Regions from separate parts of the Paenibacillus sp. B01 genome, predicted to be linked through region 4. Evidence: riboswitches for the same ligand, from Rfam matches in the RefSeq annotation. Region 4 holds a riboswitch; each other region holds the start of a gene.
The links. A riboswitch is a leader RNA that binds a small molecule or an ion and turns the genes downstream of it on or off. The one in region 4 is predicted to bind cyclic di-AMP.

Region 1 (7,668 bases), 2.7 Mb from region 4:
GTGGCGAAGCCCATCGCTTGTCCCTCCTCTTTATGTAAAAAAGCGCCTCCCCAGAGCAGGGCTCTGCCTGGGGAAAGCACGCTTGCTGCGGCTCAGCCGCCGTAGTGGATCTTCTGCTTGTCGGCGTGGCGCGCCAGCGCCAGCTCGATCAGCGTGTCGAGCAGCTCGCGGTACGGCATTCCGGTTTCCTTCCACATGAGCGGGTACATGCTGTACGGCGTGAAGCCCGGCATCGTGTTCACCTCGTTGATGAGCAGCTGGCCGTCGCTCCTCCGAAGGAAGAAGTCGACGCGCGACAGGCCCGAGCCGTCGATCGCCAGATAGGCGCGGATCGCCATCTCGCGCACCGCCTCGGCCGTCTCGGCCGGCAGGTCGGCCGGAATCTGCATGATGCTCGTGCCGTCGACGTACTTGGCGTTGTAGTCGTAGAAGTCCGCGCCGCTGATGACCTCGCCGGGCACGGATGCCCGCGGCTCGTCGTTGCCGAGCACGCTGACCTCGATCTCGCGCGCGTCGACGAACTCCTCGACGACGACCTTGCGGTCGTAGCGCAGCGCCAGCTCGACGGCGGCGATCAGCTCCTCGCGGTTTTTCGCCTTGGAGATGCCGACGCTGCTGCCGAGGTTCGCCGGCTTGACGAAGCACGGATAGCCGAGCGCGACCTCGATCTCCATGACGAAGAACGTATGGTCCTTCTCCCACTGCGTGCGGTTGAAGCTGCGGTAGATGCACTGCGGCAGCCCTTCATGGGCGAACACTTTTTTCATCGTGATTTTGTCCATGCCGACCGCCGAGGCGAGCACGCCCGCGCCGACGTACGGGATGTTGGCCATCTCGAGCAGCCCCTGGATCGTGCCGTCCTCGCCGAAGGTGCCGTGCAGCAGCGGGAAGATGACGTCGACCGCCTTCTCCGGCGCGGCGGCGGCGGCCGCCGCCTGCAGCGCCGACTCGCCGGCCGGCGCAGGGGCCAGGCCGCGGAATACCGGCGCGAGCGCCAGGCTGCTGTCGCCGCCTTCCAGCTTCAGCTGCTCCACGCTGTCCGGAGCCGCGAGCAGCACGCCTGCCGAGCGCCATTCGCCCGTTTTGGTGATGTAGAAGGGCTGAATCTCGTATTTGCCGAAATCGAACGCCCCCATGACCGCCAGCGCCGTCTGCAGCGACACCTCATGCTCCCCCGACTTGCCTCCGTAGACCAGTCCGACGCGAATCTTCTCTCCCATGATGTTAGCCCTCCGGTACCCTCTAGAAATTAGGATGCCAACAACCGGGTCCGCCCATGCGGACCGGCTGCCGGCATCCTGGCCGTGCTACATGCTGTCGCTCAAATGATAGAACCGGTAGCGGGTCTGCTCCGTCCACGCGTACGAATCCTTGTAGTCCCAGTAGCGGTGGCGGCTCGGCACCGTATTGGCGTTGACGAGCGGCATGCCGTCCCCGTCGAACGCCGTCACGACCGTCGTATGCTGGAAGCGGCCGTCGCCGTTCCAGTCGTAGGTGATCACGTCGCCGAGCTCCAGCTCCGCCGCGCTCTCCACCGGCGTCGCCCGCATGCCGGACGAGCGCGGAAAGCTCAAGTAGAGCTGGAACGCGTTGGACACGGCCCAGCTGTAGCTCCACTGCTCCTGGCCGCCCGTCCGTCCCTTGTACCACCAGCCGGATTCCCTTTTCCCAGTATAGTTCATCGGCGCTTCCCCTGCAAAGACGCACTGCGACACATAATTGGTGCAGTTGACCTCGAATTCCTCGTAAGCGGGATTCGGCTCGTTCCACCACTGGTCCGCGTAGGCCGCGACCAGCTCGCGCCGGTACCGGGCGGCGCGGGAGCGGGTGTTGATGCGCGGAACGACGCCATAGTTAAGGAAAGGACGCGGCGCGCCGGGCGGCTGGATGCCGCTGCCGCCGCCGTTGCCGTAGGAGCGGTGCTCGGCGAGCGCGCTGTCCGCCGCGGCATGGCCGTAGCGCGGCCGCCGCTCGCCGACGAGCGGCTCGACCCGCGTCAGCCGCCAGCTCCCGTCCGCGCCGGCCGGTGCGAGCCATATCCGCTCGCGCTCGATCCGCTCCTCCGTATACTGGCGGCCTTTGTGCTGGACATGCCGCTTCAGATGCAGCTGGAGCACGACCGACACCTCCGCGCCGGATTCGTTGACCTTGACCAGCGCGGCCCGCGTCTCGCATTGGGAGGTGAGCAGATCCCGCTCCTCGGCCCGCTCTCGCTGCCGCTGGAGCCGGTGCAGCAGGCGCAGCCGATGGTCCGCGTCCGTCATGATTCCGGCGAGCGCGCTGTCGCGCAGCTCCACCTCGGCCTGGTTGCAGGCCTGCACATAATGCTGCACGGCGCCGCGCCAGCCTGCGGGCGGCTCGCTCCGTCGCTCCTCCCCGCCGGCATCGGCTTGCGGAGGCCTTTTTCCCACCTTGATCCGCGCCATCCTTCCCCATCCTCTCCGAAGCGCTATTTCTCCATCTTAATTTCCATCCTATGACGGATGCGCTCCGGATTATGATCCTTTTCCATGAGAGCGCTTTAGAGCGACGATGGGTCCGCATGGACGAGTTCCCGACAGCATTTCATCGAATTTTCGCTAAATATAGCCTTTTACAAGACAGGCCGGCCTGAAGTATGATAAAGTTCAGCACATTTCTATTCTGCTGAATTCCACGAAAGTGGAAGCGGGGGAACCAACCGCAGGCGCCTTGTCGCGCCTGCCGGGGTGAATCCGGCGCGCACCCGACGCGCGGCTGCCGAAGCCGCCGCGGACTGCGCCTGGTAGGGCTACTCTCTTGGCCCGAATCCGTCAGCTAACCCCGTAAGCAACCAAAGGAGAGGTTCGACCATGTCTTTGCAGGAACGCTTCACCGGCGGTCCGGAGCCGAGACGGCTGCGAGCCGTCCACCGCTCCGCCGCCTGTTGCGCCGAGCAGGAAATCGCCTGCTCCGCCTCGCTGCCGCTTCCGGTCGTACTGGATGCGTCCGAGGTCATCGAGGAGGCGGGGCACGACGCCCGCCACGCTGCTCTTCTGGTCGAGGAGCCGCTCGCTCCCGACCGCCGCATCCGCCGCATCGACCTGTTCATCAGCCGCACCACGGCGATGCTTGCAGGCGGCAGCGGCGACTATCTGGTCGCGCTTCATCTTTATGCAGGCTCAAGCCTGCACCGTGCCGTCGTCACGATGTCCTACTCCGAGGCTCCCGCCGACTGGCAGAGCTGGAGCGGCTGGTTCCAATCGTTCGTCGGCGTTCCGAGCGACGAGGTCATGTCGGTGCTCTATTATGACGCCGAGTGGATCAGCGATCATCGGGACCGTCTTTTGCGCAAGGCTCTGGAGCCCGGCTCCAGAGAAGCGATGCCCTTTCCCGCCACCGCCTTCTGGAGAAGGCACTACCTCATCGAATCTTCCGACATCCATATCCAGCACTCGATGTAATCCAGGCAACCCGCTGATCCCTGCCGCATGATCCGCTCATGCAGGAAGCCCCCGAAGGGCCATGTCCCTCGGGGGCTTCGCTGCGTTCATGGGGTTGAAAACAGGGACGAAGCGGAGCCGGCTCCGCTTCGTCCCGTTCATTCCGCTGCGCCCTGCTTTACGCGTGGCTCAGCTCCAGCTCCTCTTCCTCGTCGCGGTTGTAGCTCTCGCGGTCGAACTCGTCTTCCGACACGGCGACGAGCAGCGACGACACGGTCGTGCCGGTCGCGTTGACCGCCGTGCGGCCCATGTCGACGACGGCGTCGATCGCGAGCACGAGGCCGAGCCCTTCCAGCGGCAGGCCGAGCGCGGTCAGGACGACCGTCGTCGAGATCGACGCCGGTCCCGGCACGCCGGCGACGCCGATCGAGGAGATCGTGCTGACGAGCACGATCAGGATGTAGTCGGAGATGCCGAGCGGCACGCCGTACACCTCGGCGACGAAGATCGCCACGACCGCCGGCCAGACGCCGCCGCAGCCGTTCATGTTCATCGTCGCGCCGAGCGGCGCGACGAAGCTGGCGATGCGCGGCGACACGCGCAGCCGCTTGGTGATGACCTCCAGGTTGACCGGCAGCGTCGCGTAGCTGCTGCGCGTCGTGAAGGCGACGGCGATCGTCGGGTAGATCTTGCGCAGGAACTTGAACGGATTGAGCTTCGCCCAGAACGTGACGAGCGAGCCGAACGTCAGGATGAAGTGCAGCAGCAGCGCGACATACGTCGCGAGAATGAGGCTGATGAGCGGCTTGAGCGTATCGAAGCCGTAGCGCGCGGCCATCGAGCCGATCAGCGCATACACGCCGTATGGCGTCAGGCGGATGATGTACTTGGTCACCTGGTTCATGACCTGCTTGAGCGATTCGATGACTTGGCGCACCGGCTCGGCCGCCTCCGGCTTGCGCGAGCTGAGCTGCACGATGGCGACGGCGATGAAGATCGCGAAGATCAGCACCGGCACGACCTTGGCGTCGGCCATGTCGCCGATCGGGTTGGACGGCACGAGGTTCAGGATGACCTCGGAGAACGTCGGAATCGTCCGCGCCTCATACCCTTCCGGCGTCTCCTGGGCGATGCCCGAGCCCGGGTTGAACGCCAGCGCCACGAGCAGGCCGATCAGCGCTGCCACGCCGGTCGTGCCGATGAAGAGCAGGATCGTCTTGGTGCCGATCTTGCGCAGCTGCCCGAGGCTCGAGATCGACGAGATGCTGGAGACGACCAGCACGGCGACGAGCGGGATGACGAGCATTTTGATGAGGTTGACGTAAATGGAGCCGAGCGTGCTGATGCTCGTGGCGTCGATCTCCAAGGAGTTCAGCGTCACGCCGACGACGAGGCCTATGCCGAGCGCGAGCAGCACCCGATAGCCGAAGCCGACGCGGCGCCGCGCCAGCCAGACGAGCAGTCCGATGACGATGAGGGAGACAAGCAGGCTGATCCAGTTCGTCTGGAACGCATGCACGAGGTTGTTGTTTTCAGGCAATGAGTCCATCCCCTTCATATCCTAGTGATTTACTATGCTATAGTATACTAGCGAGGTTGACTTCTTATGTCAACGTTTATTTAGCCCGTGAATAATAATTGGCATGAAGCTTCGACGCCTCCAGCTCGCCGAATCAAGGCACTCCAAGCTCCCGCGCCAAAAAACCCGCAGAGCCCGGCGCCTTCACAGGCCGCCTCTGCGGGTAATAGGAAACCGGATCGGCGCCGCATCCCTGTGCAGACGCCATAATCGAGGGCGCTCAGCCCGGCAGCATCGCGCCCATGCGCGTCGCCGACTGGACGACGAGCGCCGACTGCTCGCGTATGATGGCCGGCGTGAAGCGCGCGGCCGGTCCCGATACGGACAGCGCCGCCGCCAGCCGACCGCTGCGGTCGAACACCGGAGCCGACAGCGCCGCCGCTCCCGGCTCGCGCTCCTCCATGCTCGTCGCGTAGCCGAGCCGACGGATCTCCTCCAGCTGCTCGCGGAACGACTGCGGGTCGATTCCTTGCGGCAGCGCCTCCAAGGACATCATCTGCGCCGCCAGCGCCGGCTCGGCAAAAGCGATGAGCACCTTGCTCGAGGCTCCGACGTACAGCGGCAGCCGCACGCCGACCGGCGCCACGCGCCGGATCGCCTGGTTGCTCTGCACGGCCTGGATGCGGATCCGCTCGCTGCCGTCCCGCACGTACAGGCTCACCGTCTCCCCGAGCGTGTCGCGCAGCCTCTCCATCTCCGGCAGGCAGATGACCGCCGGGTCGCCCGACCGCGACCGATGCGCCGACAGCTCCCAGATGCGCATGCCGAGCCGGTAGCGCTCGGAGCTGCGGTCGCGCTCGAGGAAGCCCTTGTCCTCCAGCGTCGCCAGCATCCGGTGTACGGTGCTCTTGTGCAGCCCGACCCGCTCCGCGATCTCGGTCATCGGCAGGTCGCTCTCCGTCGTAAAGCAGAGCAGGATATCCAGCGCCCTCTCGACGGCCCTTACATTCGATTTTCCATCCTCGGCCTTGCCGCTACGGGACGGTTCCATGCGCTCACCTGCTTTCTTTCCGGGGCGGAGAAGGCCATGACGCTCCTCCGTTCTCATTGAGAATCATTATCATTATAGGGGAGAAAGCGGAGTCCGTCTACCCCGATTCGGTTTCATTCAGTGAAACTAAGATTCTCCTAGTATAACTCGTTTCCTTTATCTCGTAAAGAAACGGCTTCATTTTACGGCAACATTACAAGTGCTTAACAATTGCTCGACATGAATTGACAGCCCGGACAATAGACGCATACAGTAGTAGTACATAGGATCTAGAACGCTTACAAAACAAGGGAGGGGAAGACGAAATGAGCAGCTCTGCCCTGCATACGCCGCTGAACTCGCCGCTGCAGCTGGACCCGTCCCTCTCTTCCGTGCTTCCTCGCCGCGACACGCGCCGCAATGCGCTCGTAGCCGCCGTGTCGGCCGGCGCCGCCCTGCTGCTGCTGCTGATTGTCGCCTTCCACGGCTATATCGCCTGGATGGTCGCGTATCCCTATGTCGCCCCGGTCCATTCCAATCCGATGGAGGCCAAAGGCCTCGCTTATGAAGACGTGACCTTCCCGAGCCTCAGCGGACGCACGACCGTAAGCGGCTGGTACATCCCCTCCTCCCCCGGCCGCTCGATCCAGAGCGAGTCCGAGCGGACGATCGTGCTGAGCCACGGCTACGGCGCGAACCGCGAGGAGACGTGGGTGCCGATGTACGACCTCGCCAGCCTGCTCCACCGGCTGAACTATAATGTCCTGATGTTCGATTACGGCTATGCCTCCCAGCAGTACCGCGCTCCGGCGACCGGCGGCTGGGAGGAGTCTCAGCAGCTGCTCGCCGCCGTCGACTACGTCCGCGCGAACGGCTCCAAGGAAGTCGTCGTCTGGGGCTTCAGCATGGGCGCCGGCACGGCGCTGCAGGCCGCCCTGCAGACGGATGCGATCGATGCGATGATCCTCGACAGCACCTTCGTGGCCAGCCCCGACACGCTGTTCGACAACGTGCGCAACATCATCGACCTGCCGCGCCTGTCGCTGCCGCTCATCGAGAAGCTGCTGCCGCTCTGGACCGGCGTCGACTTCAACAAGATTCCCGCCGAGCAGGTCATGAGCACGAACTACTCCATTCCAATCTACATGATCCACGGCACGATGGACGCCAAGGCCTCCTACCAGTATGCGGAGACGATCGCATCCCGGCAGACGAATCCGCTGTCGCGCGAATGGATCGTGAACGGCGGCCAGCATGAGCTGCTGTTCCGCCAGCATCCCAAGGAGTACATCCAGCGCGCCGCGCTGTTCCTCAGCCAGGTCAACCAGTCGCTGGAGCAGGAAGGCCGACTGGACGCGTGAGCGGAATTCCTGATTGGCGCGACACTTGAAAATATCCAAAAGCACGAAGCCGCTCCTCTCGCAGGGGCGGCTTCGTGCTTTTCATGAACGGGAAGGGCTCCAGCCTCTTCCTCGCAAGCTCGATCCGGCTGAACACGAATGCCGGTCGCCGCCGCGGGATGCCGCCTCCTCAGCGCAGCGGAGCGGTTTTTTTCGCCTGCCGCTCATATCCCCGCCGGTCGACCGAATACACCTAAGCGAGAGCCATGCGTCCGCCGGCGGCCGCGAATCGACCTTCGCCTCGCCGGTCCGACCATGAAAAGGAGGGTTCGCCATGACCGAAGCGCCGTCCGACCTCGCACAGGCGAGGCTGCTGGA
Region 2 (7,668 bases), 2.2 Mb from region 4:
CCGTCCGCGAGCAGCGAGCCGTCCGGACGGTTGCCGAGCTGCAGCTCGCGGATCGAGTAGCCGAAATCCATCTGCAGATGAGGGTTGTCCTTGAAGCCTTCCCAGTCGCCGCCCCAGCTGAAGCCGAGCCGCTTGGCCATGTCGGCGACCTCGAGCCAGTCGGCCCGGCCGTTCTTGTTGCCGTCGTACTCCATGTCCCAGATGATGTCGCCGGAGCGGTCCTTCAGGGCGAAGTCGATCGCGAGCCCGTAGTTGTGGAACGACTCGCCGCCCTTGGCATGGGTGACGATGCGGCCCTCGCGATCCCGCCCCTGGGCGTAGATCGCGTCCTGCTCGGCCTCGCTGCGGAAGCCGTCAGTGAACACGACGGCGATGCCGGCGGCCTTCGCCTGGGCGGTGAGCCGCTCGCTCGCCGCCCGAACCTCGGGATGCAGGCCGGCGACGGGCGGCACGTCGCGGTACAGGCCTTGCGGCACGATCTTGTCGAACGCCCGCGGCAGCTCCAGCTTGAGCAGGGCGAGCGTCCCGGCGGCCAGTCCGGCGACGATGAGCAGCCCGCCCAGCGGGCTCCGCTTGCGTCGCGGCTTGCGCCGGACGGCGGCGCGGGCGTCTGCCCGGGCGGGGGCGGGTGTCGGTCGAGGCATTCCCATGTGCGTCTCCTTCGCTGGCGTAGTCTTGGTTGCGCCTTGTCTATGTTCTAATGAAGACGATCGAGCGGGCGGGAAGGCTTCGCGAGCAGCCGCTTGTACGTCTCGATGGCGCGGGCGCGCGACGCCTTGAGGTCGACGACCGCCTGCGGCGAAGGCTCGTGCACGGCGGCGGCGGACCATCCGGCCCGCTCGGGCAGCCAGCGCCGGATGTAGGCGCCGTCCGGATCCCAGCGCTTGGACTGGACGACCGGATTCATGATGCGGAAGTACGGAGCGGCGTCGAAGCCGAGCGAGCTGCTCCACAGCCAGCCGCCGCGGTTCAGCGTAGCGTCGTAGTCGAGCAGCTGCTCGCGGAACCATCGCTCTCCCGCCGTGAACGGCGCCAGCAGGTTTTTGCACAGGAACATCGCCGCGATCATGCGCAGCCGGTTCGGCAGCTCGCCGGTCGTCCGCAGCTGCGTCATCGCCGCGTCGATGAGCGGGATGCCGGTGCGGCCTTGCCGCCATGCCTCCGCATGCCGCTCCGTCAGGCCGGACAGGTCGACCTGCTCCTCATAGCGGAAAAAGTCCGCGTCGAACCGCGCCTGGTACAGGTAGAACTCCCGCCAGGCGAGCTGGCGGATCCAGCTCTCCGCGCCGGAGCGCGCCGCCGCGGCCGACGGATCGCGCGGCGCGGAGCCAGGGCCTTCGCCGCTGCCCGGCAGCGCCAGCTCGAGCTGGCTCGCGGCGTCCGCCCGCCAGCCGGCCGCTCCGCCGAAGGCAAGCGGCTCGCGCCCGTCCTCGGTCCGGGCGGCATCCAGAGCGAGGCCGTAGGCGCGCTGGGCCGACAGCGCGCCGACGTTCAGCCAGCGCGAGAGGCCGCTCCCGGCATCCAGCGCGTAGCGGTCGCGCAGCTCCTCGTACGCCTGCAGGCTGCCGCCGAGGAACCGCTCCAGCTGCCGCTCGGGGCGCTCGTCCTCCGGCACGGCGGCCGCGAGCAGTCCGATCAGCTCGCCCGGCACGCTCCAGCTGCCGCCGCCGGAGAGCCGGGCGGTCGGCAGGCCGCCGGCAGCGACGGCCGGAGGCGGCGCGAGCCGCGAGCGGACATAACCGTTCCACGCCCGGTAGAACGGCGTGAACACGCGGTACGGCTCTTTTCTTCCCGTCTGCTCCTGGAACGCGTCCAGATCGGCGAGAGGCACGTCCTCCAGCGCCGTCCAGCGCACGCCCCGGCTGCGGCAGACGGCGGCGAGCCGCTCGTCCCGCCGCCGCGCATAAGGCGTATGGTCGGCGGTGACGACGACCTCGCGGATCGGCTCCCGCTCGAGCAGGTCGTCCAGCACGTCGGCGGGATCGCCGTGCAGCAGCTGCAGCTCGGCCCCTTGCGCCGCATAATCCCGCTGCAGCATCCCGGCTGCCCGCAGGAAATGCCGTCCGGGATGGGACTCGGCGCGGCCGTTCCCGAGCTGCGCCGGATCGAGGATCAGCGCATGGATGCCCGGCATGCCGAGGCTGGCGGCGTAGTCGAACGCGCGCAGATCGCCCGCTCGGAGATCCTTGCGGTGGATGAACAGATACATGTCCTTGCCTCCTTGGATCGGCCGCGGCCGATCATGCTCTTTCCGTACTACCCTGCCGGAATGCAAACAAACCGCAGCAGGCGCTCCGAGGGGAGGCTTGCTGCGGTCTGCTCGTCCGGCTTCGAAAGGCTTTTAATCGACGTCCGGACCGCCGTCCGGCTGGTCGGCAGCGTCGTCCGCGTACTTCTCGAACGTCTTGTCGTCCATGACGCGGCGGGCGGACATATAGCGCTTGGCGTAGTAGGACTCGCTCAGCTCGCTGATCGTCACGCCTCGGCTTGAGGAAGCGTGAGCGAACTTGCCGTCGCCGACGTAGACGCCCACATGGGAGACGCCCTTGCCGCTCGTATTGAAGAACACGAGATCTCCCGCCTTCAGGTCGTCTTTGGCGACCTTCTTGCCCATGGCCGATTGAGCCGCGGACGAGTGGGGGAGCGTGATCTTGAACTGCTTGAACACGTAGGACGTGAAGCCCGAGCAGTCGAAGCCTTTCGAGGTGGTGCCCGCCGACTTGTACGGCGTGCCGATGACGTCGCTGATGACGCCGTCCATTTTGGATCCTGCCGATGCGCTTTGCGCGCCTGCCGAGAACAGCAGGGCAAGTCCGAGTGCGATTGCTGCGGCTTTCTTCTTCAAAGCTGAAGTGCTCCTTCCAGAGCCTACGAGGTTAGCTGTGGGGTTCGGTTGAAGGTTCCCTATGATTTCTCGGCCTTCCTGCCTTGCGGCGAGGAGGGCGAAATCAATTCACCCTGAGATGGTTCCCCCGTTTCCATAGTCATGGAACTCGGCATGTTTGAACTGCTTCTGGAAGTGGTATTCTTTTCTTTAAGCTATTTTCCTCCCTTTCCCGACATTTTCTCATAATTCTCATGTTGAAAGAGACAAATGACAGCGCTTGCTTCGGGGGCTCGAGTCGAATCGACGCCTCTGCCGGCGGGCCGCTTCGGCTCTGCCGCATCGAAAAAAAGCGCCCCCCGCGAGGGGCGCTTTTGCGGTCGGCGCGTCGTTCGCGCCGGAGCGATCCGAATCGGGGGATCAGGCCGTGTACAGCGAGTTTTCCATCAACGTGAGCAGCTTCGTGCGCATGCCCATCAGGCGGGTCAGCGCGGCCTCGCTGAGATCGAGCCCTTCCGGGCGCAGGCGGGCGTGCTCGCTCTGCAGGGCTTCCAGCTCCTGCGCGTTCCGGTAGGCGCCGGCGCGGTCCAGCAGATCGCCGGTCGCTTGATGCAGCTGCTCGTAGTAGGCGTAGATTTTTTCGGTCATGGTCAATCTTTCCTCTCTCTCTAAAATGAAACTCTCCTCTAGCATGTCCTGCATTCGATGGCTTCTATGCTCCATTAAAGCTGCGGATGATGATCGTACGATCATCGGCAGATGAAGGTTTGGTGTTCGCGGGGCGGTGCCGGGGCGGCGCTGCGCGGCCGGCCTGGATGTTATATACACCGCATTCGGGTCCGAAAAACAAGACAAAATTGTCAGAGAATTTACACAATTATAGGATGGACATTCGGATTTGTCAACTAACCTGACGTCCTCCGGCATCTGGCTTGTCGGACCAGCAGCTGTACTGCGCGGAGAGGATCCAGACGTCGATCAGCGTGCGGACGAAATGATACCCTTGCTGGATGACGATGGCGGCAAGGCCGGCCCAGGCCATCGCCCCAGCGCTGACGCCGGCTTGCAGCAGGCCCGACAGCAGCAGCAGGACGAGGCTGACGCCTGCCAGCGGCAGCAGGCGGCGCAGCGCCTGGCGGAAGCTCGCCCCTGCGCCCAGGCCGCTTGCCGCGCCGAACTGCAGGCTGAGGATCAGCACATGGAGCAGTCCGATCCAGAGCAGCCACGCTCCGGCCCAGGGCAGCGCGTCCGCGGCCAGCTGCGGCAGCGAGCTGTAGTGCTGGAAGCGTTGGAAGCCCTCCCGCGCAAGCCAGACGGCCGGAGCGAGCGCGAGCGTCAGCTCGGCGGCAGCGAGCAGGATGAACGGCTTCCAGCAGACGCGGATGCCCTCGAGGAAGCGCGTGCCTCCTTCGGCTCCGGACTCCGCGGCATGCCGCACGGAGTAGGCGAGTCCGGCGCTCAGCAGCGGACCGAGCAGCAGGCGGGCGAGCAGCAGTCCGCCCAGCAGCCATAGATACGGATGGGCCAGATCCGTCTTGAGCAGCCGGAACTGCGACTCCGCCCAGAAGATCGCGTCTGCGCCGGAGGCGGCTCCGTCCGCCCCGGGATAGCGCTGCACGAGCGGGCGCACGACGGAGTCGACGAGCCGGTACAGGAAGAAGCCCCACAGCAGCCGGTACAGGAACAGGAAGGCGGCGATCGGCAGATGCTTGACAGTCAGCCCCCAGCCTTGCTTGAGATAGGTGGACACGGGATCACGCTCCTTTCTTCCGCCGCCCTCACCAGGCGAACGCTCCTGCGAGCCATTCCAGCGCCTTGACGATGCCGAGGCTGATCCGCACCCGCTGGTCCGCCGGCGCCTCGGCGCGCAGGAAGTTGTTGATCTGCCGGTTGTCCAGCACGTTGAGCCGATCCGGATCGACCGCCGCCCACAGCAGCGGGGAGGAGGAGGTCAGCTTGAAGCTCGTGTCGGCCTCCACGCCGTCCCACATGCGCTCGATCGTTCGTCCGTCGGCGAAGCGGAAGCGGATGTTCACCGGGCCGTATACGCCGTCGAGGCGGCGGATGACGACCTGCGACTCGTAGCCGGGCTTGCCGCCGCCGCTTTCCAGCGGGGAGACGCGGATCGAGTCGACCGCGTAGTCGGCCGTCTGGCCGCCATAGACGAACTGGCTGAAGTAGTCGTCCCAGCTGTCCTTGGTCACCTGCTCCACGACCCGCTTGAAGTCGGCCGTCGTCGGATGCTTGAATTTGTACTGGTTGAAATACGTCCGCAGGATCTTGTTCATCATCGTCGGTCCCGTCCGCTGCTCGATGCCGGTCAGCACGAGCTTCGCCCGGCTGTAGACGTTGTCGGCGTAGCGGCCATGGGAGCCGTACGACCAGGACAGCAGCTTGAGCGGAGCGGGATCGGTGACGTAGCTCGCCTCCAGCGCGGTGCGCGGCTCGACGCCGTACTCGCTTTCCATGATCTTGTCCTCCGAGTAGGAGGTGAAGCCCTCGTCGAGCCAGGCTTCCTCGAATTCATTGGACGCGACCATGCCGTACCAGTACTGATGCCCGATCTCATGCACGACGGTGCGCTCGAGGCTGTAGCCGGGATTGTCCGTATCGGCGCCGAAGGCGGTCACGAGCGTCGGATACTCCATGCCCCCGGCGCCGTTCGCGGCCGCGGGAGGGACGACGATCGACAGCGTGCTGTAGGGATAGGCGCCGTACCACTGCGAGTACTTGGCGAGAGCCGACTTGGCCGCATGCATGTAGCGCTCGGCCAGCTTCTTGTGGAGCGGGTCGAGGTAAAGCTTGATGCGCACGCCGGGCACGCCCGGCGCGGAGAACGCCTCCTCGCTGTAGAGGAAGTCCGGCGAGGCCGACCAGGCGAAGTCATGCACGTCCTCGGCGTAGAACGTGAACGTCTGGCCGTCCTTGGACGCCTCGGCGGGCTTCGTCTGCACGCCGGTCGCCGCCACCTTGTAGCCGGCCGGCACGTCGATCTTGACCGAGTAGAGGCCGAAGTCGCTGTAGAACTCGGAGTTGCCGTGGTACTGATGGGCGTTCCAGCCCTCGGGGCGCGAGCCGGACGCGGTGTTGTAGGCGGCGATCTTCGGGAACCACTGGCCGGCCATGACGAAGCTGCCGGAGTAGCCCATGCGCGCGAACACCTCCGGCAGGCCGACGCTGAAGCCGATGTGCAGCGTCACTTCCTCGCCGGGCGCGACCGGCTGCGGGAGCTTGAGCTTGGCCAGCGTGTAGTCGCTCTCGTTGCCGTCGTCCGGCTGGACGAAGTGCACGCGCGGCATCAGGCTCGCGCCGTCCTCGGTCTTGAGCGACTCCAGCCGCATGTAGCCGCGGCTCGCCTCGGTCGCCTTGTCCTCGCGGAGCCGTCCGCCCGACTCCTTCATGAACGTCGTCTCGTCCGACAGAAAGGCGTTCGGATACAGATGAAGGTACATGTCCGACACGGTCTTCTTGCCGGGATTTTTCCACGTGACGGTCTCGGTGCCGGTCAGCGTCTTGCCGCTCAGCTTGACCTGGATCTGGTAGTCCGTGACGCGCTGGGACAGCGGCTGCGACACGGGGGCGGGAGCCGGGGAGGCTTCGACTGCGGGCGTGGCGGCCTGTCCGGCGGCAGGCTCCGCGTAGGCCAGTCCCGTTCCGGCCCACGGCAGCGGCAAGAGGGCGAGCAGCAGGGCTGCATGCAGAAAAGGTTTGTATGATCGGCGACAGGTCATGAACCGGTTCCCTCCCGTTGACAAGCTTGTAAGCCATCTATATGTTTGCTTTTGCCGGATTATTAGCTAAAATGAAAAATATCGAATACAAGCCCCTGCTTGTACGCCGGGAGCGGCGTGCGGGCGGGGGCTCGGACCATAGATGGCTTGTCTTTGGACACGGAAAGTCATGGAAGGGAGCGGGGCATGGAAGAGAATAAGGAAGCGAAGCGTCCGGAGGGCGCGGCGGAAGCGGCGTCTGCGGAGGGCGATGCCGGAGCAGGCCGTCCGGACGGCGCGCAAGGAACGCCGGCCGCGGACGCGCAGCCGGCCAAGGGCAAGCGCTCGCTGTCGCTGAACGTCGTCAGCAACAAGGAGCATCGCGGCTTCGGCGCGGGCACGATCGACCTCAGCCGCGTCTCCTCCGTCATCATCGACGGCGGAGAGGCTTACATCGACAACGGCGCGATGCACGCCAAGAGCAAGGTGGAGAAGGGGATCAAGTTCAGCCCCGACAAGGCGAACGTGCCGAACGGCCGTCCGGTGTGGATCGTCTGGGTCGCGGTCGACCGCGACGAGGAGGGCTCCTTCTATGCGGGAGCGACCGCCTGTCCGATGCTCGTCGACACCGAGGCGCGCCGCGGCTGGAAGATTCTCGCCCAGCATGTCAACAACCTCGACTATGCGATCAAGCGCCGCTTCGTGCTGGACGAGCTGTCGGCGGAGGAGAAGGCCGTGCTGCGCGAGCTGCTGATCTCCCACAACGCCGAGTGGTGGGAGCATTCGCCGCAGGCGCTCAAGGATCATCTGGCGGAGTAGCAGGACCGGCCGGAGGCGCGTCGGCTGACGGACCAGGGCGACCGGCCGGCGGCCGGATGATGGAGCGGCATGACCGGCGGGAGCCGGGATAACGGGTAGAGCGGCGAAGCCAGGGGAAGCGGCAGGCGCTGCGGATGCAACGCAAGCGCGGAGCGCGGGCGTTGCTGATGTATCGCAAGTGCTGCCGATGCCACGCAAGCGCGGGCGTTGCTGATGTATCGCAAGTGCCGCCGATGCAACGCAAGCTCGGGAGCTGCGGCTCAGCTTGCGCTGCCTGAGCAGCTGGCAGCTGACGGATTGCCCGCCAGTGTCGAG
Region 3 (7,668 bases), 2.1 Mb from region 4:
CACCCACAACGGCAAGACGCAGCGTCTCGTCTCGGAGATCCGGGACTTCGAATATATCGTGACGGCAAGCAACATGGAAGCGCTCATCCTCGAGTGCAACCTCATCAAGCAGTACCACCCGCGCTACAACGTCCTGCTCAAGGACGACAAGACGTTCCCGTACATCAAGATCACGAGCGAGAAGCATCCGAAGCTCGAGGTGACGCGGCGGATCGTCAAGGACAAGGGGAAATATTTCGGCCCCTATCCGAACGCCTATGCGGCGCAGCAGACGAAAAAGCTGCTCGACCGGCTGTATCCGCTGCGCAAGTGCAACACCTTGCCGGACAAGGTGTGCCTCTACTATCATCTCGGACAATGCATCGCTCCATGCGAGTACGACATCGAGCCGGGCACGTACGAGGCGATGGTGCAGGAGATCGCGCGCTTCCTGAACGGCGGCCAGGACGAGGTCAAGGCGGAGCTGCAGCGCAAGATGGCGGCCGCGGCGGAGGCGATGGAGTTCGAGCGGGCCAAGGAATACCGCGACCAGATCCAGGCGATCGACGCCGTCATGGAGAAGCAGAAGATCACGCTGTCCGACGCGCTCGACCGCGACGTGTTCGGCTATGCGACCGACAAGGGCTGGATGTGCGTGCAGATCCTCTACATGCGCGGCGGCAAGCTGATCGAGCGGCGCACGACGTCGTTCCCGTATTACGGCGAGGCGTATGACGACTTCATGACGTTCGTGACCCAATATTACAGCGACAACCCGGCGTTGCCCAAAGAAATCCTGCTGCCGCTGCCAGGCGCCTCCGCGGCCGTCAAGGAAGGCGAGGCGGACGCCGGGGAAAGTCTCGCTGCGTCCGCTTCTGCCCCGGACTCGGCGGCAGAAGCGGACGGCCTCGCGGAGCCGGAGCCGGAATCCGACGGCGCGGACCCGGCCCCGGGCTCGGCCGCCGACGAGGTGAGGGCCTCGCTCCAGAGCTGGCTCAAGGTGAAGGTGCATTTGCCGCAGCGCGGCCGCAAGCGCGAGGTCGTAGCGATGGCCGAGGGCAACGCCAAGGTGACGCTCGACGAGAAGTTCAAGCTGATCGAGCGCGACGAGGAGCGCAGCGTCAAGGCTCAGGCGGGCCTCGCGGCCTATTTGGGAATGACCGACATCCGCCGCATCGAGGCGTTCGACAACTCCAACATCCAGGGCACGAACCCGGTATCCGCGATGGTCGTGTTCACCGACGGCAAGCCGGACAAGAAGGAGTATCGCAAATACAAGGTGCGCACGGTGCAAGGGCCGGACGACTACGAGACGATGCGCGAGGTCATCCGCAGGCGCTACGAGCGGGTGCTCAAGGAAGGGCTGCCGCTGCCGGATCTGATCGTCGTCGACGGCGGGCGGGGCCAGATTAGCGCGGCCAACGACATCCTCGAGAACGAACTCGGGCTGCAGGTGCCGGTATGCGGTCTCGTCAAAGACGCCAAGCACAAGACGGCGCAGCTCATGGTCGGCGACCCGCCCGAGCCGGTGACGCTGCCGCGCGACAGCCAGGAGTTCTACCTGCTGCAGCGCATCCAGGACGAGGTGCACCGGTTCGCGATCTCGTTCCACCGCGAGCAGCGCGGCAAGTCGATGACCGAGTCGCGCCTCGACTCGATTTCCGGCATCGGGGAGAAGCGGCGCAAGCAGCTGCTGCGGCATTTCGGCTCGCTCAAGAAGATCCGCGAGGCGAAGGCCGAGGACTTCCGTCCGCTCGGCATCGGCGACAAGCTCGCGGAGCGCATCGTCGAGGCGCTGCGCGAGGAGTAGCGGTGAGGGCGGCCGGCCAGCAAAAAAAGACGAAGCGGACTTCCTCCCGCTTCGTCTTTTTCGTCTGCGCCGGCCGCGTCAGGCCGGCGGCGGATAGGCGGCCGCGCGCCTTTGCAGGCCGTACCGCCGCATCAGCCACGCGACGGCGATCGGCGCGACGATGTAGATGACGCCGGCGGCCGTCTCGGCCGTCCGGCCGGTCATGAACAGGGACATCGACATGAGCACGCTGTTCATGACCGCATGGGTGAAGACGGCGGTGAAAAAGCCGAATTTCAGGAACAGGTACGAGAACAGCAGGCCGAGGATCGTCAGCTCGATGAGCCTCGTCGTCGACGGATAGATCGGGTAGGTGACATGGCCGAGCGCCCAGATCACCGTCGGGATGAGCGAGGCGAGGAACGGATTTTTGATCCATTTCATCAGCAGGCCGATGCCGAACAGCCGGTACACCGCCTCCTCCTGGATGGCGGCGCACCAAGCGAGCAGCGGCATGAGCCAGAGCGCCGCCATGTTGTACGGCGACTGGGTCACGTCCGTCGTCGCCCAGGCGCCCGTGGCGGCCGAGAGGCCGCCGAGGATGAGCGTCTGCAGGCCGAGCAGCAGGAAGGCGAGCGCGTAGGAGAGCTTCATCGCGCTCCACGCCTCGGCTCCGAAGCCGGGCTCCGAGCCGGCGGTCCAGAGCGGCCGGCCCTGGGCTCTCCACAGCCCGTCTCCGGCGACGAGCGAGAAGTACGCTCCGACCGCCATGACGAAGGTGAGCGCCGTCATGAAGACGAGCTGGGCCATCGCCGCGAGCTCCGCGTTGACCTCGCCCCCGTAGATCGCCCGCAAGCCGTCCAGCAGATTGAAGTTGTTGACCGTGTAGAAGGCGAGGAAGATCAGCGCCAGCGCCCAGCCCCGGCGGAACGACGTGAAGCGCCTCATGACGATGGCGTAGACGATGGCCAGCAGCGTCATGATACCGGACGGCAGCAGATTGCCGAGCAGCGACAATTGCTCGCCGAGCCGGTCCTGCTCCATCGTATAGGCGGCGTAGGAGGCAGGGACCTCGTAGACGGGCTGAAAGCGGGTCAGCCTGTTCTCCCCCTCCAAGCGCTCGCCGGCGGCGAGGACGATCAGGCTCGCTTCGCCGACGGTGATCGCCGCCTCGTAGCGGACGGAGCCCTCTTTGGCCGGGCCCGAGCGGCGCAGCTGGCCGAGTCCGAGCTCGTCGGCCTGCCGCTGGACCGTCCGGTCCAGCGCCTCGCCCTCCAGCGCGGAGCTTCCTCCGTCGCCTCCGGTCGGACCGAGCACCTGCTTCCAGCCGACGAGCTTGCCGCTCGTCATGCCGATCTCGACGAGCAGCCGCCGGCCGTCGTCGAAGTTCTGCGTCACCTGCCAGACATCGACGGGCACCTTGAGTCCGGCGCTGCTGTCCAGCGTCTTGCCCAGCTTCTCCTTCGCCACATAGCCCGCCATCAGCCTGTCGGCCTGATGGACCGCGTGGGCGTTCTGGGGAAGCGCGCGCAGCTGCTTCTGGGCAAAGTCGGCCGCAGCCGCCATCGCCTGCCCGCGGCTGACCGGGTGGACCGGCTCGCTCTCCGCGCCGACTCCGGCTGCCGAGGGGATGACCTGCAGCAGCAGGAATAAAGCGGCTCCGATTGCGCCATACCAAACGTATCTTCGAAAAGCCTGGTCAAGATGGGATGAATTCATCGAAGTCCTCCTTGCTGATGGCGCTGCCTGGTTGGATCCATGGATTAACCTTACCACAGCGGCTTTCCTTTTATCCATGCCGCCCGGCCGCACGGACGAGCCAGCGGGCAAAAGAGCGAGCGCGGAGGGGCTAGCATCCTCCGCAATGTCCGCCAGCCTCGAAAAACGAAGCAAATCGGCCGCCAACGCCTGCGGACGCATTTGGTAACCTGTCCTTTATCCTATATAATCAAATCCGATCCTATAGAACTTTAAACTGCCGAATTCCGGACGACAAGCGCCGGGAACGGGGGAACCAGCGCGGACGGCGGCTCGTGGAGCCGGACAGCCGATCCGCAGGGGTGAATTCCGCTCGGAACTTTTCCGGGGGGATAGGGCGGCCGTCACGCCCGAATCCGTCAGCTAACCTCGGAGGCTTCCATGACAGGACTCACACAGGCGCTGGGCACCGGGTGTTTCCGGTGCCTATTTGTCGTGTGCAAAAAAAGGAGAATGGCCGCCTATGACCGCTTGGAGGCTGCAGCTGAGGCAGCTGCTCATCCCTTCCCCGCCGAGGATCCTGATCGCCGGCTTCGCTTTCATCATCGCGCTCGGCTCGCTGCTGCTCATGCAGCCGTTCGCGACCGCGGACGGCTTGGGGACGCGCTGGATCGACGCGCTGTTCACGGCGACATCCGCCACTTGCGTCACGGGCCTCGTCGTCGTCGACACCGGAACGCATTATTCGCTGGCGGGCCAGCTCATCATCCTGGTGATGATCCAGATCGGCGGCCTCGGCTTCATGACGATGGCGACGCTGTTCGCGCTCGTGCTGCGCAAGCGCATCTCGCTCAAGGAGCGGCTGCTGCTGCAGGAGGCGATGAACCAAGGCTCGATGGAGGGCATCGTACGGCTGATCCGCCGCGTCCTTTTGTACTCGCTCGTCATCGAGGGCTGCGGCGCGCTGCTGTATGCGCTGCGCTTCCTGTCCGACATGCCGCCCGGGCAGGCCGTCTATTACGGCATCTTCCATGCGGTGTCCATGTTCAACAACGCCGGCTTCGACATCATGGGCAACTACAGCAGCATGACCGCCTATGTCGCGGATCCGCTCGTCAATCTCGTCACCGTCTCGCTCGTCATCCTCGGCGGCCTCGGCTTCATCGTCCTGTCCGATCTGGTCGACTTCCGCAGGCATCGGCGGCTGACGCTGCACTCCAAGGTCGTGCTGCTGACAAGCGGCGGCCTGGTGGCGCTCGGGACGGCCGTCATCTTCCTGTTCGAATACGGGAATGCCGGCACGATGGGACCGCTCGACCTCGGCGGCAAGCTGCTCGCGTCGCTGTTCCAGTCGGTCGCGACGCGAACCGCCGGACCGAACTCGGTGGACATCGGAGCTCTGACCCAGGCGAGCCTGTTCTTCATGATCCTTCTCATGTTCATCGGAGCGTCGCCCGGCTCGACCGGCGGCGGCATCAAGACGACGACGTTCATGACGCTCGCGGCGGCGATGTGGGCGATGCTCCGGGGCAAGGAGGACATCGTGCTGTTCCGCTACCGGCTCGCCAAGGAGCGCATCCTCAAGGCGCTGACGATCACGATGCTGTCGATCGCCATCGTGCTCGCCTCGACGATGGTGCTTTGCACGCTCGAGGACCGCGACTTCCTGCGCATCCTGTTCGAGACGGTGTCGGCGTTCGGCACGGTCGGGCTGAGCACCGGCATTACGCCGGGGCTGCAGGATGTCAGCAAGCTCGTGATCAGCTTCGTCATGTTCGCCGGCAGGCTCGGCCCGCTGACGATGGCGTACGCTCTCCGGCCCAAGGCCAGCAAGGAATATTACAAGCATCCGGAAGGCAAGATCATCATCGGATAGGAAAGGAAAGAAAGAGAGACAATGGGTAAGGGAGCCAAAGGAAGTCAATTCTGCGTCATCGGACTGGGCCGTTTCGGATCCAGCCTCGGCAAGGAGCTCGTGCAGCTCGGACATGAGGTGCTCGGCATCGACCGCAGCGAGGAGCTCGTCGACGATCTGAGCGGCACGCTCACGCATACCGCCTGCGCGGACTCGACGGACGAGGAGGCGCTGCGCGCGCTCGGCATCCGCAATTTCGACTGCTGCATCGTCGCCATCGGCGGGGATATCCAGGCCAGCATCATGACGGCGATCCTCGTCAAGGACGCCGGGGTCAAAAAGGTCGTCGTCAAGGCGGTCAGCGAGCTGCACGGGCGCGTGCTCGAGAAGCTCGGCGCCGATCGGGTCATCTATCCCGAGCGCGACATGGGCATCCGCGTCGCCCATCAGCTCGTCTCGCCGAACCTGCTCGACTACATCGAGCTGAGCTCCGATTACTCCGTGGCGGAGCTGTCCGTGCCGCGCTGCTTGGCGGGCAAGACGCTCGCCGACATCGATCCGCGCAAGCGGTTCGGCTGCAGCATCGTAGCCGTCAACAAGCCGCAAGGCATCATCATCGCGCCCAAGGCCGAGCAGGTGCTGGCCGAGCGCGACGTCATGGTCGTCATCGGCACGAACGAGGGGATCGAGGACTTCGAGAACATGGTCAGCGAGCGCTGAGGGCATCCGGCTGCGACGGACCGAGCCGGCAACCGGCTACGGCTGGCCCGGCAGGCCGCTGCGGGCGCTCAGCGGCAAGCCCGAACGCGCCGCGTAGCCGGCCGCCGCTTCCGCGATCCATTGGCGGACGACAGGCTCGAGCAGCGACGGATCGCCGTGGATGAGCGAGGTCGTGCGCCGAGTCTTTTTCAGCTCCGGCAGCGGCACGAGCATGAGGTCGTTGTCCTCCGCCATCTGCGGCCGGATGTACGATCGCGGCAGCAGCGTAGCCGCTCCGCATGTATGCAGCAGGCGCAGGATCGCCTCGAAGGAGTCGATCTCCATGCGCACGTCGGGATGCAGGCGGAACTTGTCGAACAGCTCGTCGGTAAGCGTGCGGAACCAGGTTCCCTTGGAGAACAGGATCATCGGCAGCCCGTTCAGGTCGCCGATCGCGAGCTTGTCGGACAGCATGCGCCCGCGCGGCAGCACGAGCTCGAGATGGTCGTCGAACAGCTTCACGCAGTGCAGCTGCGGATCGTCGATGACGGATGCCACAAGGCCGAGCTCGATTTTCCGGTCCCGGACGAGCGAGACGATCTCGTGGGTTTTGCCGGTCACGGCCTTGATGTCGATCTCGGGATGGCTGGCGGTCAGCGCCTGGATGAGGTCGGGCAGCGTCGTCTGCAGCGTCGTCAGGCTGGCGCCGATCGTCAGCGTGAAGCGGTGGGTCTGCTTGAACTCGGCCAGCGTGAGCAGATACTGCCGATGCATCTGGCGCAGCTGCACGGCGTAGTCGTACGTCAGCTCGCCGATGCGCGTCAGCTCCAGGCGGCGTCCGACGCGGCGGAAGAGCGGCGCTCCGAGCTCCTCCTCGAGCTTGGCGATCTTGCGCGAGAGGGCGGGCTGCGACAGGTTGAGCAGCGCCGACGCCTTGTTCATGCTCGACTGCTCGACGATGACGGCGAACAGCTGAAGATCTTCCTGCATCGCATTCCATCCTTTCGGCGATCCGACTTGCTTATGCTCCTATGTTATAACATTGTATAAAAAATAAACAATATCTTTATAAGCGAAAAAAGGGTACGATGGGATCTGTGGCTAATCTGTGTCCGTCCTGAAGTCGGATGCTGTCGTGAATTGTTGACGCTCCCAAGAACGGGCTGTAAAATGGATAAGGTTTGTCCCTGACGATGATTACGCATTCAAACGGCTGGAAAGGAGAACGCATTATTTATGAAAGGAAATTCCTATTTGGCGCGCAAGCTCCACTCGCTGCTCGGGGTCGTTCCGCTTGCCCTGTTCCTCGTGAATCACGCCATCACCAACTACTCGGCGTTCGAGGGAGGCCCGGAAGGGTTCAACGAAAGCGTCGAGATGCTCAACGGCTTGCCGCTGATCTTCTTCCTGGAGATTTTCGGCATCTTCCTGCCGCTGATCTTCCACGGGGTATACGGCCTTTACGTCGCCTACCAGTCGAACTGGAACAACTCCCGCTTCCAATACGGACGCAACTGGGCGTTCACGCTTCAGCGCCTGTCGGGCGTCATTACGTTCATCTTCATCGTATGGCATGTCTATCAGACCCGCTACCAGGTGCTGATCGGCGAGCTGACGCATGAACAGCTCGGCCATCAGATGCATGAGA
Region 4 (7,668 bases):
TCGTCCGTTCTTGATCGGTGGAGGCGGTTAAAGCGAGCTTCCTTTAGAAGCGTTAGACAGCTAAAGCCTTGCCGAGGTCGATGAAAGCGACCTTGGCAAGGCTTTTTTTGAAAGAAAGACACGGAATGGATTCAAGCTGGTAGTGTGCGAGCGTGCATCGTCATCAGCGCGTCTTAACGCCATTTTTGCCTTTAGGGAGCGCGGTGCGTCGTCATCAGCGCGTCTTAACGCCATTTTTGCCTTTAGGGAGCGCGATGCATCGTCATCAGCGCGTCCTAACGCCATTTTTGCCTTTAGGGAGCGCGATGCGTCGGCAGCCTGGCGCCTTTTTCATCCTCCAAGGCGCTGCGCAGCAGTCGAGGCCGCCAGCGTGAGACTCTCGTGAGACGGAGTCGAAACGAAGGAGTTGAGCAGCTGAGCCCGTTATGACCGTCGATAAGAGGCTGGAATCAGGAACGATGGCAAGCTCCGAGCCGCCCTCTTTGCGCGGCTCTTTTTGCTGCGCAAAGCGATATCGGCCATCAGCAGGATCGTCCCGCTCTTGTCAACGGGCACAAATCGAAGGCGGCGAGTTACAAGTTCTTTCCGCAACTCTTTACGCATCATGTAATAAAATATAACATGAAGGAGACATTGAGAGCCGCGATAAAGGGCTGAAACGGTCTGGTCGCCAAAAAGACGAATCGGATGCGGCAGATAGTCTGACCTCCAGCCGCCGGGCCGGCAAGCGGAACAGCAGAAAGGAACGATGCGGGATGAGCCTAGAGCAACTGAACGCCCAGGTCCAGCGGGACCTGTCTTATATCGCCTTCGGAGGGGCGGGCTGGGTCCAGCCGAGGAGCCATGACGAGGGCCATGTGCATGACGTCGCCATCATCGGCGGCGGCCAGAGCGGACTCGGAGCCGCATTTGCCTTAATGAAGGAACGCGTCTCGAACGTCATCATCCTCGACGAGAATCCGGAGGGCAAGGAAGGACCGTGGGAAACGTACGCTCGCATGAACACGCTCCGCACGCCCAAGCATCTGCCGTCCATCGATCTCGGCGTTCCGTCGCTCACGTTCCGCGCCTGGTGGGAGGCGCAGGCAGGCGAGGAGGGCTGGGAGGCGATCGACAAAATTCCGCGCGGGGACTGGATGAGCTACTTGCGCTGGTACCGCCGGGTGCTGAACCTGCCTGTCGTCAACGAGACGCGGCTGACGCTCGTCGAGCCGCTGGAGAAGGGCCTTTACCGGCTCCATCTCGAAGGCCCCGGCGCGCCGGCTCCGCAGCTGCTCGCCCGCAAGGTCATCCTCGCGACCGGCATCCAGGGCGGCGGGGAGTGGCATGTGCCGCCGCTCGTGTCGCGCCATGTGCCGCGCGAGCTGTACGCGCATACGTCCGAGGCGATTGACTTCGAGGCGCTGCGCGGCAAGCGGATCGCCGTGCTCGGCGGAGGCGCGTCGGCGTTCGACAACGCCAGCTTCGCCTTGGCCGCGGGCGTCGCGGAGGCGCATGTATTCGTCCGCCGGCCGGAGCTGCCGCGCATCAATCCGATCCGGCAGATGGAGCACTCGGGCATGATCGAGCATTTCCCGCGGCTGTCCGACGAGGACAAGTACGCCGTCATGGCGCATTTCTTCAAGCACAACCAGCCGCCGACGAACGACACGTTCCAGCGGGCGGCCGCCTGGCCGGGCTTCCGGCTCCACGTCGGAGCGCCTTGGCTCGCGGTGCGGACGGAAGGAGAGCGGGCCGTCGTGACGACGCCGCAGGGCGAGGAGGCGTTCGACTTCCTCGTCGTCAGCACCGGGCTGCTGACCGACCCGGCGCTGCGTCCCGAGCTGCGGCTGGTCGAGCGCCATATCGCCCGCTGGGGCGACCGGTACGAGGCGCCGGCGGACATCGCGAGCCCCGTGCTCGACGCCCATCCGTATTTGACGCCGGGCTTCGCCTTCACGAGCCGGGACGAGGAGGGCGCGTCGCGGCTGCACGGCCTCCACACGTTCAACTACTCCGCGATGATCAGCTGCGGCCTATCCGCCTCCGCGCTGTCGGGCATGCGCCATGCGATACCGAAGCTCGTGTCGGAGGTCGCGGGCGGGCTGTTCCTCGACGATCGCGAGCGGATTCTGGATCAGTTCTACCGGTACGACGAGCTGGAGTTCACGGGCTGGATGGATTCGTTAAGCTGATCTTACGCCCGGCGACCCGGTCTGCCAAATAAAAATCGCGTAAAAACGTCTCCTTAGGGCGTGTTTGCAATCCCGCTTCGGGTTATGCAAACACGCCCTAGCTTCTGCTCCGCCAGAAGGCCGGGAATTCGGGATCGACGACGGCGCCGTGACGCACCTTGAAGGCGCGGCTGCGGCTGCTGCCGTCCTTGAGCTTCAGCAGGCCATGCTCGAACTCGGTATCGCGGCTGCGGAAAAAGACGCCGGAGCATCCATTCTTGTCCAAGGTCCTCTGGATGACGTAGCCGCCGTCCCGCGCGGCGACCGCGACGCGGACGCCGCGCTCATGGGTCCGCTCCAGCTCCTCGTCCAGCCGCTGCACGGCGACGACATGCAGATCGGTCTGGCCGATCCGGCGCAGCAGCGCGTCGACGAAGGAGGCGTGGAACCGCTCCTCCCAGCGCGTCGGCACGGGCTGTCCGACGACGATCTGCGTCATGCGCTCGATCATCGCCGTATGGGCGATGACGTCGACGGCCTTGCGGCCTGCGGACGGCACCGCCCGGAATTCCGCGCCTGCTTCGGCCGCGGCGTCGCGCCAGACGCGCTGCCATTCCTCCTGCGCCGAGCCGGGCGCCGCCTCGACGTCCGACACCACGCTCAGGACGACCAAGCGGCTGCCCGCCGCCGCGGCAAGCTCGGCGCCGCGGCGGATGAGGCGCTCTCCGTGCGGGCCGTACGACAGGCAGACGAGGATGTGTTCCGATTTGGGCATGGCAATTGCTCCTTCACTTTTTTTTGCTGCTCATCCTACGCGACGAGAGGGCGGTCTGTAAAAGGCGGCGCAGGCGGAATTCAGCCGTCCCGCTTCATGTAAGCGCGACCATCGCCTTCGTTTGCCGAGAATGAAATCGGCGATGGAGGCGGGTTTTTGGCATGCGTCGAGATGAATTCGAGAGAATGAGCGAGATTCAGAGAGAGAAATGGAGATCGATCGGCCTTTCTTGCTCGACAAGCGCGATCGCGGCCGGATTTTCGCCGCTGGCCCGGCTTTACTTTCCGAAAAGTCCGGGTGTAAGATTCGTCTCAGCTAGCCAGACCAGCTTTTGACAACGCTGAGTTTCCGAAATGGAAAACGGGGGAACCAAGCGGAGCCTGCGGCCGCCGATGTGAGAGTCGGCCGCCGCAGCTCCAGGGGTGAATCCCGGGGGAGCGGATCCATGGAATCCGTCTGCCTCGGGTAGGGCGACTCTCACCGTCCGAATCCGACAGCTAACCTCGTAAGCGCAGGAGGCGGCGCGCGCCATAGCGCGCCGTGCTCCGATCGGGAGAGAGGATGATGACGCTTGTGATCTGACCAAGACCACAGGGGCCGCTGCCTCTGTGGTTTTTTGCGCGCTTTTTTCCGAAGCGGATCCCGGTCCGCAGCCGTCCGCCGCCCTCGCCACCCGAAGGAGAACCACCATGGATCTCGATCCCGAAACGATACTCGTCTCGCCGGCCACGGCGGCCGGCGAACGCTTCCTGATGCAGCTGAAGCGCATGCGGATTCCTTGCGCCGCAGTCGTCAACAGCCGCCGCGAAAGGCAGCGGCTGGAGCGCCTCGGCTTAGGTCGAATCATGCAAATCGATACGGCCGAAAAGGACCGCAATCCGGCGCCTGAATGCCGATGCGGCAACGTCTACCTGTTCGAGAGCAGCCTCGCTCTCTGCTGCCGCTATGTGCAGATTTTCCGCGGCTGGACCGGCCGCAGCATCTTCGTCGTCACGCAAGGCCGCGGCTCGGGCGGCGTCTACAAGTCGCTCGGAGCGGATTATGTCATTCATACAAACGGGCAGGACGTCTTTTACCTCATTCAGGACGAAGCCCGCCAAGACAAGGAAAAGGAGCCATTCACATGATGGATATCGGCATGCTCGCCTTGCTGATCGGATTGACCGCCGCGATGCTCGGCCTGCTCGCCTGGTGCGGCAAGCAGGCGCAGGAAGGACGCGAGGAACGATGATCGCGCTCCTGTGGGTTGTCGTCGCGGCCGTGTTCCTCTACCTCGTCTACGTCTTGCTTCACCCCGACCAATTCTGACCCAAGAAGGAGCCACCTCCCATGATGGCAGGACTATCCATCGCAATCACGCTGCTGCTCGTGCTGCTGCTGGCCAAGCCGGCGGGACTGTATCTCTATCGGGCCTACAGCCTGGAGCCGACCGGCCTCGACCGCGTCTTCGGCCCGGCGGAGCGGCTGATCTACCGCCTCGGGGGCATCCGCCCCGGAAGCCAGAGCTGGAAAGCCTACGCCGCGGCGCTGATCGTCAGCAACGGAGTCATGCTGCTGCTCGTCTACGCCGTCTTCCGCACGCAAGCCTATCTCCCGCTCAATCCGAGCGGGATCGCGAACATGGAGCCGCGGCTCGCGTTCAACACGACGATCAGCTTCATGACCAATACGAACCTGCAGCATTACAGCGGCGAAAGCGGCTTATCCTATCTGTCCCAAATGATCGCGATCGTGTTCATGATGTTCGTCTCGCCGGCGACGGGGCTGTGCGCGGCGATGGCGTTCATGAGAGGGCTGGCCGGCAAGCCGATGGGCCATTTCTTCGTCGATCTCGTTCGCTCGATCACGCGGGTGCTGCTGCCGATCGCTTTTGTGCTGGCGCTCGTCTTCGTCGCGCTCGGCGTGCCGCAGACGCTGGAGCCGTCTGCCGCCGCGCAGACGCTGGAGGGCGGGGAGCAGACGATCGCGCGCGGTCCGGTCGCCTCGCTGCTCGCCATCAAGGAGCTCGGCAACAACGGCGGCGGCCATATGGGCGTCAACTCCGCGCATCCGTTCGAAAACCCCGACGCGATCAGCAACCTGCTGCAGATGCTGCTCATGCTGCTCGTGCCGACGGCGCTGCCGTTCGCGTACGGCAAGCTCGTCGGCAACCCGAAGCAGGGGCGGGTGCTGTTCGTCTCCATGGCGCTGCTATTCGTCGTCATGCTGGGCGTCTCGCTGACGGCCGAGCAGGAGGCGAACCCCGCGATCGCGGCGCTCGGCTATGATTCCGGCCAAGGAAGCATGGAAGGAAAGGAAACCCGCTTCGGCGTGCCGCAATCCGCGCTCTATTCAGTCGTGACGACCGCCTCCGAAACCGGCGCCGTCAACTCGATGCACGACTCGTTCACGCCGCTCGGCGGCATGGTGCCGCTCATGAACATGATGCTGAACACCGTGTTCGGCGGCTCCGGCGTCGGCCTCATGAACGTGCTGCTGTACGCGCTGATGGCGGTGTTCCTCTCCGGCCTGATGGTCGGCCGGACGCCGGAGTTTCTCGGCAAGAAGCTGGAGGGTCGCGAAATGAAGCTGATCGCGCTGACGCTGCTCGTGCAGCCGGCGCTCATCCTGCTGCCGACGGCCGCCGCTCTTTATGCTTATCCCGATACGATCTCGAACCCGGGCTACCATGGCCTTACCCAGGCGCTCTACGAGTTCACGTCGTCCGCGGCCAACAACGGCTCCGGCTTCGAGGGACTAGGCGACAATACGCCGTTCTGGAACCTCAGCACCGGCATCGTCATGTATCTGGGGCGGTACGTCTCCATCATCACGCTGCTTGCGGTCGCGGGCTCGCTCGCCGCCAAAAAGGCCGTGCCGGAGACGATCGGCACGTTCCGCACCGATTCGGCTACGTTCGGCGCCGTCTTTCTCGGCACCGTGCTCATCGTCGGCGCGCTGACGTACTTCCCGAGCCTCGTGCTGGGGCCGATCGCCGAGCAGCTGACGCTGAAGCCATAGCCGAACGGACAGAAAAGAGGAGAGCTAGCCATGAGCCAAAATAGATCGACGCTTGGCGGACCGATCGTCCGCCAGGCTCTGAAGGAATCGGTCCTGAAGCTGGATCCGCGGGTGATGGTCCGCAACCCGGTCATGTTCGTCGTCGAGATCGGCTTCGCCGTCACGCTGCTGCTCGCCGTCGTCCCGGATGCGTTCGGGGGCGGCACGCCGGCCTGGTTCAACGTCGTCGTCGCCGCGATCCTGCTGGTGACGCTGCTGTTCGCGAACTTCGCGGAGGCGCTGGCGGAAGGCCGCGGCAAGGCGCAGGCCGACTCGCTCAAGCGCTCCAAGCGCGACGTCGTCGCCTTCCGCGAGAGCGGCTCGGCGGGCCTCAAGGAGGTGCCGGCGAGCGAGCTGCGCAAGGGCGATGTCGTGCGCGTCGAGGCCGGCCAGTGGATTCCCGGCGACGGCGAGGTCATCGAGGGACTCGCGTCCGTCGACGAGTCCGCGATCACCGGCGAGTCCGCTCCGGTCATCAAGGAGGCGGGAGGCGACTTCTCCTCCGTTACCGGAGGGACCAAGGTGCTCAGCGACTCGATCCGCGTCCGCATGACGAGCGATCCGGGCGAGTCGTTCCTTGACCGCATGATCGCTCTCGTCGAGGGAGCGAAGCGGCAGAAGACGCCGAACGAGATCGCGCTCAGCACGGTGCTGACGAGCTTGACGCTTATTTTCCTGATGGTCGTGGCGAGCCTGCCGTTCCTCGGGGGCTTCCTCGGGGTGAAGCTGGAGGTGCCGGTGCTGATCGCCCTGCTCGTCTGCCTCATCCCGACGACGATCGGCGGCCTGCTGTCGGCGATCGGCATCGCCGGCATGGACCGCGTGACGCAGTTCAACGTCATCGCGATGTCGGGCAAGGCGGTCGAGGCGGCCGGCGACATCAACACGATCATCCTCGACAAGACGGGCACGATCACGTACGGCAACCGGATGGCGAGCGAGTTCGTCTCCGTCGGCGGCTGGAGCGAGACGGCCGTCGCCGAGTGGGCGCTCGCCGGCTCCGTCAAGGACGAGACGCCGGAAGGCCGCTCGGTCGTCGAGCTGGCCCGCAAGATGGGGCTGTCGGCGGACCCGGCGCTGGCCGAGGGCGGGGAGTGGATCGAGTTCCGCGCCGAGACGCGGATGAGCGGCCTCGATCTCGCAGATGGACGATGCGTGCGCAAGGGCTCGGTCGACGCGGTCAAGACGTGGGCCAGGCAGAAGGGCGGCGACGTTCCGAGCGATCTGGACGCGAAAAGCGACCGTATCGCCTCGGCGGGCGGCACGCCGCTCGCGGTCGCGGTGGACGAGAAGATCGTCGGCCTCATTTACCTGAAGGATACGGTCAAGCCGGGCATGAAGGAGCGCTTCGAGCAGATGCGCCAGATGGGCATCCGCACGATCATGTGCACCGGCGACAATCCGCTGACCGCGCAGACGATCGCCCGGGAGGCCGGCGTCGACGACTTCATCGCCGAGAGCCGTCCGGAGGACAAGATCGCGGTCATCAAGCGCGAGCAGGCTCAGGGCAAGCTCGTCGCCATGACCGGGGACGGCACGAACGACGCGCCGGCGCTGGCGCAGGCGGATGTCGGCATCGCCATGAACAGCGGCACGACGGCGGCCAAGGAGGCGGCGAACATGGTCGACCTCGACTCCGATCCGTCCAAGATCATCGAGGTCGTAGCGATCGGCAAGCAACTGCTTATGACGCGCGGCGCG

Region 1: it holds a riboswitch for cyclic di-AMP, as region 4 does, so the genes downstream of both, GE073_RS21890 (hypothetical protein) here and GE073_RS10385 (hypothetical protein) in region 4, are expected to answer to the same signal.
Region 2: it holds a riboswitch for cyclic di-AMP, as region 4 does, so the genes downstream of both, GE073_RS01090 (C40 family peptidase) here and GE073_RS10385 (hypothetical protein) in region 4, are expected to answer to the same signal.
Region 3: it holds a riboswitch for cyclic di-AMP, as region 4 does, so the genes downstream of both, GE073_RS19315 (TrkH family potassium uptake protein) here and GE073_RS10385 (hypothetical protein) in region 4, are expected to answer to the same signal.

The regions. Positions count from the first base shown of each region.
Region 1 is NZ_CP045802.1:5,102,179-5,109,846, forward strand. It holds gene GE073_RS21875 (hypothetical protein) at 1-14, opposite strand, end outside; gene GE073_RS21880 (D-alanine--D-alanine ligase) at 93-1,220, opposite strand; gene GE073_RS21885 (amidase domain-containing protein) at 1,308-2,426, opposite strand; cyclic di-AMP (ydaO/yuaA leader) riboswitch at 2,635-2,826, shown strand; gene GE073_RS21890 (hypothetical protein) at 2,832-3,422, shown strand; gene GE073_RS21895 (dicarboxylate/amino acid:cation symporter) at 3,580-4,950, opposite strand; gene GE073_RS21900 (IclR family transcriptional regulator) at 5,201-5,971, opposite strand; gene GE073_RS21905 (alpha/beta hydrolase) at 6,277-7,311, shown strand; gene GE073_RS21910 (superoxide dismutase) at 7,625-7,668, shown strand, end outside.
Region 2 is NZ_CP045802.1:239,059-246,726, forward strand. It holds gene GE073_RS01080 (M15 family metallopeptidase) at 1-644, opposite strand, end outside; gene GE073_RS01085 (cryptochrome/photolyase family protein) at 698-2,209, opposite strand; gene GE073_RS01090 (C40 family peptidase) at 2,342-2,845, opposite strand; cyclic di-AMP (ydaO/yuaA leader) riboswitch at 2,851-3,009, opposite strand; gene GE073_RS01095 (hypothetical protein) at 3,245-3,472, opposite strand; gene GE073_RS01100 (hypothetical protein) at 3,726-4,574, opposite strand; gene GE073_RS01105 (M1 family metallopeptidase) at 4,603-6,555, opposite strand; gene GE073_RS01110 (YwhD family protein) at 6,742-7,353, shown strand.
Region 3 is NZ_CP045802.1:4,517,471-4,525,138, reverse strand. It holds gene uvrC (excinuclease ABC subunit UvrC) at 1-1,789, shown strand, start outside; gene GE073_RS19320 (CPBP family intramembrane glutamic endopeptidase) at 1,868-3,487, opposite strand; cyclic di-AMP (ydaO/yuaA leader) riboswitch at 3,735-3,919, shown strand; gene GE073_RS19315 (TrkH family potassium uptake protein) at 3,990-5,342, shown strand; gene GE073_RS19310 (potassium channel family protein) at 5,364-6,041, shown strand; gene GE073_RS19305 (LysR family transcriptional regulator) at 6,078-7,010, opposite strand; gene GE073_RS19300 (succinate dehydrogenase cytochrome b558 subunit) at 7,257-7,668, shown strand, end outside.
Region 4 is NZ_CP045802.1:2,427,006-2,434,673, forward strand. It holds gene GE073_RS10375 (FAD/NAD(P)-binding protein) at 756-2,174, shown strand; gene GE073_RS10380 (universal stress protein) at 2,272-2,928, opposite strand; cyclic di-AMP (ydaO/yuaA leader) riboswitch at 3,257-3,455, shown strand; gene GE073_RS10385 (hypothetical protein) at 3,618-4,055, shown strand; gene GE073_RS26050 (potassium-transporting ATPase subunit F) at 4,156-4,236, shown strand; gene kdpA (potassium-transporting ATPase subunit KdpA) at 4,261-5,928, shown strand; gene kdpB (potassium-transporting ATPase subunit KdpB) at 5,959-7,668, shown strand, end outside.